2 regions of the Mesorhizobium sp. M8A.F.Ca.ET.057.01.1.1 genome follow, and region 2 is predicted to be linked to the other one. Evidence: predicted binding sites of a transcription regulator. Region 2 holds the regulator's gene; the other holds the start of a gene.

Region 1 (3,411 bases), 790 kb from region 2:
ACCGCCGCTTCCGCCGTGCCGCCGGTGGCGATCAGGTCGTCGACCAGGATGACCTTCTCGCCGGGCGCGACGCCGTCCTTGTGCATCTCCATCTCATCCAGCCCATATTCCAGGCTGTAGGCGACGCGCACGGTCTCGTAAGGCAGCTTGCCCTTCTTGCGGATCGGCACGAAGCCGGCCGAGAGCTGATGGGCGACGGCGCCGCCAAGGATGAAGCCGCGCGCCTCGATGCCGGCGATCTTGTCGATCTTCTGCCCGGCATAGGGATGCACCAGTTCGTCGATGGCGCGGCGGAAGGCGCGTGCGTTTCCGAGCAGCGTGGTGATGTCGCGAAACAGGATGCCGGGCCGGGGATAGTCCGGGATGGTTCGGATCGACGCCAGCAGCGTGTCTTCGAGAGAGGATTTCATGAAGCGGCTCCGGGTGATCCAGCTGACAGAAGCGAAACGGCGCGGGGCCGATCGTAACCCGGCGCGGCCGACAACGGCTAGCGCGATGTGACGGTCGAGACAAGCACATCCGGCAAAGGATGTGGCAGCAAACGCGAGGCGATTTCCTTGCCGTGGGTGCAGGCCGTGGCCGACACGAAAAAGGGGCGCCCGAAGGCGCCCCGCTCGGAAAAATGGCTACCGGCCGGTCCTACATGCCGAGATCGGAACGAAGCTCCGCCCTGGCCACTTCGTACTCGGCCTTGAAATCCTCGCGGTTGAGCAGGACCGCGGCAATGACGCTGCCGGAAATCTTGCCCATCTCGACGTCGGACGGATAATGGATGCCGCCGACGATGCGGTTGTGGGCGAACTCGGCCGCGCGCGCCATGATCTGCGCCCGCTTTTCCGGAACCATGTCGGACAGGATGATGCCCATCATCGTGCCGACGGTCGCATGGCCGGACGGCCAGGAACCGGAGCTCGACAGCTTGACCACCGGCTTGACGAGATCGCTGAGCTGGTGCGGACGCGGGCGCTTCCAGACGTCCTTGGCCGGATCGACGACGGCGCCTTCGGTCTCCACCACGCGATCGAAGAAGGCGCTGAATTTCGGCAGCTTGTCCTTGTTGAAATTCGGCCCCATGACATCGGCGAAACGCCAGACGTTTTCCTCGGCATCGGCGATGGCGCGGGCTTCCATCTCGGGCGTGCGCGTGACTTGCATGGTCAGCACCTCGCCCAACTCGGCCTTTGTCTCTGCCGAATCATTGGCCGGCGGCGGCGGCAGGATCATCGTCAGGTCGACATCCTTGTTGGTGATGAAGGGTTTTGCGTCTTCGGCGCGGGCCGCGGAACCAACGACGAGCAGCAGCAGGCCTGCCGCAAGCGATGCGTATCTTTTCATGGGCGTGATCCTTTGATGAGAGCACCGCAGGATCGCGATGTGCGATGACGGCCATGTGACACCGCCGACGCGTGGCCTGAGCTATCCACCCAAAAAGCAAAAAAGGGCACCTCGCGGCGCCCTCTTTGAATTCCAGACTATGGCATCGCTTAGTGAGCGACGCCTTCCCACACCTTGCGCTTGGTCAAGTAGACCAGGGCGCCGAACAGAAGCAGGAACACCAGCACGCGGAAGCCGGTCTTCTTGCGGTCCTCCATGTGCGGCTCGGCCGCCCATGCCAGGAAGGTCGACACGTCGCGAGCATACTGGTCGACGGTCTGCGGCGCTCCGTCGTCATAGGTCACCTGGCCGTCGGAGAGCGGCTTGGGCATCTTCAGCGACACGCCCGACATGAAGTACGGATTGTAGTGGGTGCCTTCCGGGATGACCATGCCGGCGGGCGGCGTCTGGTCGTAGCCGGTCAGCAGCGAATGGATGTAGTCGGGACCACCGGCATCATACTGGGTGAAGATGTCGAAGACGAACTGCGGGAAGCCGCGCTCGACGCCGCGCGCCTTGGCCAGCAGCGACATGTCGGGCGGCGCGGCGCCGCCGTTGGAGGCAGCGGCGGCCTCCTCATTGGCGAAAGGCGCCGGGAAATGGTCCGACGGCTTGCCGGGGCGGTCGAACATGTCGCCGGCATCGTTGGGGCCGTCATGGATGGTGTATTCGGCTGCAAACGTCTTGATCTGGGCATCGCTGTAGCCAAGGTCCGACAACGTGCGGAACGCCACCAGGTTCATCGAATGGCAGGCCGAGCAGACTTCCTTGTAGACTTTAAGGCCGCGCTGCAGCTGCGCCTTGTCATAGGTGCCGAACGGGCCGGTGAAGCTCCAGCTCATTTCCTTCGGCTCGTTGATCGGGAAATGCGTGGGTGCCGCCGCGTTGTGCGCTTCTTCTGCCGCGAACGCCCAAGTGCCTGCAACCCCAGTGCCGGCGGCCACAAGGCCGACCAGCGCCAGCGAGGTGAGAATCTTCTTCATGCCAAATCCCCTTAGATTCTCTACCGCTCAGCCCTTGGTCTCAGGTGCTGCCGTCGCGCCCGCCGGATGTCCGCTGCCACCCTTGTTCTTTTCGAGCACCGCCTCGGTGATCGAGTTCGGCAGCCTGCGCGGTGTCTCGATCAAGCCGAGCACGGGCAGGGCGACCAGGAAGAAGGCGAAGTAGAACAGCGTCGCCATCTGCGCCATGAACACATAGCTGCCTTCCGCCGGCTGCGAGCCCAGCCAGCCCAGCAGGATGGCATCGGCCACGAACAGCCAGAAGAACAGCTTGTACCAGGGCCGGTAGACCGCCGAGCGCACCTTGGAAGTGTCGAGCCACGGCACCAGGAACAGCATGACGATGGCGCCGAACATGCACAGCACGCCGCCGAGCTTGGAATTGATCGGCCCGATATTGAAGGTGATGGCGCGCAGGATCGCGTAGAACGGCAGGAAGTACCATTCCGGAACGATATGGGCTGGCGTCTTCAGCGGGTTGGCGACGATGTAGTTGTCGGCGTGGCCGAGATAGTTCGGCAGGAAGAAGACGAAATAGGCGAAGATGAACAGGAACACGATCATGCCGAACGCGTCTTTGATGGTCGCGTAGGGGGTGAAGGCGACGGTGTCGGTCTTCGACTTGACCTCGATGCCGGTCGGGTTCGACTGGCCGACGACATGCAGCGCCCAGACGTGCAGCACGACGACGCCGGCGATCATGAACGGCAGCAGGTAATGCAGCGCGAAGAAGCGGTTGAGCGTCGGATTGTCGACGGCGAAGCCGCCGAGCAGCAGTTGCTGGATCCAGTCGCCGACCAGTGGAATGGCGCTGAAGAAGCCGGTGATGACGGTGGCGCCCCAGAAGCTCATCTGCCCCCATGGCAGCACATAGCCCATGAAGCCGGTCGCCATCATCAGGAGGTAGATGATGCAGCCCAGGATCCACAGCAGTTCGCGCGGCGCCTTGTAGGAGCCGTAATAGAGACCGCGGAAGATGTGCAGGTAAACGGCGATGAAGAAGAACGAGGCGCCGTTGGCGTGCATGTAGCGCAGG
Region 2 (3,411 bases):
ATCACGCCACAGACAGACATTGCCTTCGCCGACATACTCGAAGCCGAATTCGGCATCCCCGCCACGATGGAGAACGACTGCAACATGATGGCGGTGGCGCTGCGCTGGCGCGACCCCCAACGGTACCGCGACGACTTCATCGCCATCCTGCTCTCGCACGGCATTGGCATGGGCCTGGTGCTGAAGGGCGAGCTGTTCACCGGCACGCATTCATCGGGCGGCGAATTCGGCCACATGATCCATCGCCCGGGCGGCGCGCTCTGCCGCTGCGGGCGGCGCGGCTGCGTCGAGGCCTATGCCGGCAACTATGCCATCTGGCGTAATGCCAGGCAGCTTGGCGAGGACGCCGAACCGGTCGCCGATGTCAGCGACGCGCAGATGCGGACACTCGCCGCTACGGCAAGGGAGAAAGACGGACCGGAGCGCGAAGCCTATCGCAAGGCCGGCGAGGCGCTGGGCTATGGGCTGGGCAGTCTGTTTGCGCTGATCGACCCGGCGCCGGTCGCCATGGTCGGCGTCAGTGCCGCCGCCTTCGACCTGATCGAGCCGGCCTTGCGCGAGGCCATCGCCCAGACCGCCGGCGGCCAGCATTCGGAATCGATTTCCTTCGACACCGAGCCGAACGAACTGCCGCTCATCCGCGAAGGCTGCGCCATGCGCGCCTTGAGCTTCGTCGACCAGGAGATTTTCGCGCCGGGCGTGCAGGCGAGAGGCGGTGCTGGGAAGAGCATCGCCTGAGCTAACGCTCCGGTGAATCACCACCAATGCTGGAGGTTGGCCGAGCACCCTCAAGGTCGTCATCCCTGGGCGGAGCAGCCGCGAAGCGGCGTCGAGGAGACCCTGGGATCCATGCCGGGACCTCGATCGTAGAGTGCAACGGTGCAGAATTCCGCACTGCGGCGACGCGTCGAGGTCCCGGGATGGATCCTCGGGTCTGCGCCGCCCGTGGATGACGAAGTCAGGGGCGTAGCCGCCCTCGACCTAGTCTTCCCTGATCGCGTATCCAGCCCCGCGGATGGTGCGGATGACGTCGGGCATGCGGCCATTGTTGACCGCCTTGCGCAGCCGGCCGACATGCACGTCCACCGTGCGCTCGTCGATATAGATCGTCTCGCCCCAGACATTGTCGAGCAACTGGCTGCGCGAGAACACCCGGCCGGGATGGCGCATCATGAATTCCAGCAGCCGGAACTCGGTCGGCCCGAGCCGGATTTCGCTCTTCTTGCGATAGACCCGGTGCGATTCACGGTCGAGCACGATGTCGCCGACCTTGAGCACGCTGGACAGCACTTCCGGCTTGGCGCGGCGCAGCAACGCCTTGACCCGGGCCATGAATTCCGGCGTCGAGAACGGCTTGACCAGATAATCGTCGGCGCCGGTCGAGAGGCCGCGCACGCGGTCGCTCTCCTCGCCGCGCGCCGTCAGCATGATGATCGGCAGCCTCTCGGTCTCGGGCCGCATTCGCAGGCGCCGACAGAGTTCAATGCCGGAAACAGCCGGCACCATCCAGTCGAGCACCAGGAGGTCGGGCACGTTCTCCTGGAGGCGGATCTCGGCTTCGTCGCCGCGCGGCACCACCTCGACCTGGTAGCCTTCCGATTCCAGATTGTAGCGGAGGAGCACGCCGAGCGGCTCCTCGTCCTCCACCACCATGATGCGTGGCGCGATCATTGGCAGATCATCCTATCGTCAAGCCGCCGGCGCCGACATCGCCGTCTCGTCCTGCTTCGGACGGTTGGCGGGCAGTTGCGTTCCGGTCAGCACATAATACGCATTCTCGGCGATGTTGGTCACATGGTCGCCGATGCGTTCGAGATTCTTGGCGCAGAACAAGAGATGCGTGCAAGCCGTGATGTTGCGCGGATCCTCCATCATGTAGGTCAGCAGTTCGCGGAACACCGAGGTATATTTGACGTCGATGCGTTCGTCGTCATTCCTGAGCTTGGCGAGGGCGGCGGCATCGCCGGCCGCATATTCCTCGACCACGCCCTGCACCTGGATCAGCACCAGCTGCGCCATGGAGTCGATCGAGTGCGACAAGTCGCGCGGCGTGGCGGCGAGGCCGACGGAACCGACACGCTTGGCGATGTTCTTGGCAAGGTCGCCGATGCGCTCGAGGTCGCCCGCCATGCGGATCGAGCCGACGACATGACGCAGATCGTCGGCCATCGGCTGGCGCTTGGCGATCAGGGTGATGGCGCGGTCGTCGAGTTCGCGCTGGCGCGCATCCATGATGGCGTCGTCGGAGACGACGCGCTGTGCCAGCGCGTTGTCGGAATTCAGCAGAGCCTTGGTGGCACCGCCGACCATCGTGCCGGCGAGATCGCCCATGTCGCTGATAAGCCTGCTGATCTGTCCGAGATCCTCATCGAAGGCTGCGACTGTGTGTTCGGCCATGATCCTGGTCCTCGTATGCGTGATATCAGCCGAAGCGGCCGGTGATGTAGTCCTGCGTGCGCTTCTCGCGAGGCGACGTGAAGATCTTCTCGGTCTTGTCGAATTCGACCAGTTCGCCCAGATACATGAAAGCCGTCTGGCGCGACACGCGCGCCGCCTGCTGCATGTTGTGGGTGACGATGACGATCGTGTAGTCGGCCTGCAGCTCGTCGATCAGTTCCTCGATCTTGGCGGTCGACAGCGGATCGAGCGCCGAGGCCGGTTCGTCGAGCAGGATGACTTCCGGCTTCACCGCCACGGTGCGTGCGATGCAAAGACGCTGCTGCTGGCCGCCCGACAGGCTGAGGCCGCTGGCGTTGAGCTTGTCCTTGACCTCGGTCCACAATGCCGCGCGCTTCAGCGCCTGTTCGACACGGCCGTCCATCTCGGACTTGCTGATCTTCTCGTAGAGACGGACGCCGAAAGCGATGTTCTCGTAGATCGACATCGGGAACGGCGTCGGCTTCTGGAACACCATGCCGATCTTGGTGCGCAGGAGGTTGAGATCCTGCGAGCGGTCGAGGATGTTCTGGCCGTCGAGCAGCACCTGGCCGTCGGCGCTCTGCTTCGGGTAGAGCTCGTAGATGCGGTTGAAGACGCGCAGCAACGTCGACTTCCCGCAGCCCGACGGGCCGATGAAGGCGGTAACGCTGCGCTCGGGCAGCGACAGGCTGATATCCTTCAACGCCTTCGACTGGCCGTAGTAGAAGTTGAGGTTCTTGACCTCGATCTTGGCCTTATCCACGGCCACTTCGGGCGTGTTCAACTCGGTGGACAACATCGGTTTCATCTGTCCTCTCTGCGTCCGGTAAGGCTGCGGGCGAAAATGCTCAGGCCGAGAACCGTCAGGGTGATTATGAGTGCGCCGGTCCATGCCAGTTGCTGCCATTCCTCATAGGGACTGAGAGCGAACTGGAAGATGGTGACAGGCAGGCTGGCCATCGGCGCGTTGAGATTGCTCGACCAGAACTGGTT

What was found. Region 2 encodes PhoB, which activates phosphate uptake and scavenging genes when phosphate is short. Its sites were predicted from a motif close to TGTCATNNANCTGTCAT; they were not measured.
Region 1: EJ077_RS06980 (acid phosphatase) is a predicted target of PhoB. The motif match lies at 1,380-1,396, and genes of this name have one in related genera.

Annotation. Positions count from the first base shown of each region.
Region 1 is NZ_CP034454.1:1,561,471-1,564,881, reverse strand. It holds gene EJ077_RS06985 (adenine phosphoribosyltransferase) at 1-410, opposite strand, end outside; gene EJ077_RS06980 (acid phosphatase) at 640-1,335, opposite strand; gene EJ077_RS06975 (cytochrome c1) at 1,485-2,357, opposite strand; gene EJ077_RS06970 (cytochrome b) at 2,385-3,411, opposite strand, start outside.
Region 2 is NZ_CP034454.1:772,013-775,423, reverse strand. It holds gene EJ077_RS03555 (ROK family protein) at 1-738, shown strand, start outside; gene phoB (phosphate regulon transcriptional regulator PhoB) at 982-1,671, opposite strand; gene phoU (phosphate signaling complex protein PhoU) at 1,690-2,397, opposite strand; gene pstB (phosphate ABC transporter ATP-binding protein PstB) at 2,423-3,226, opposite strand; gene pstA (phosphate ABC transporter permease PstA) at 3,223-3,411, opposite strand, start outside.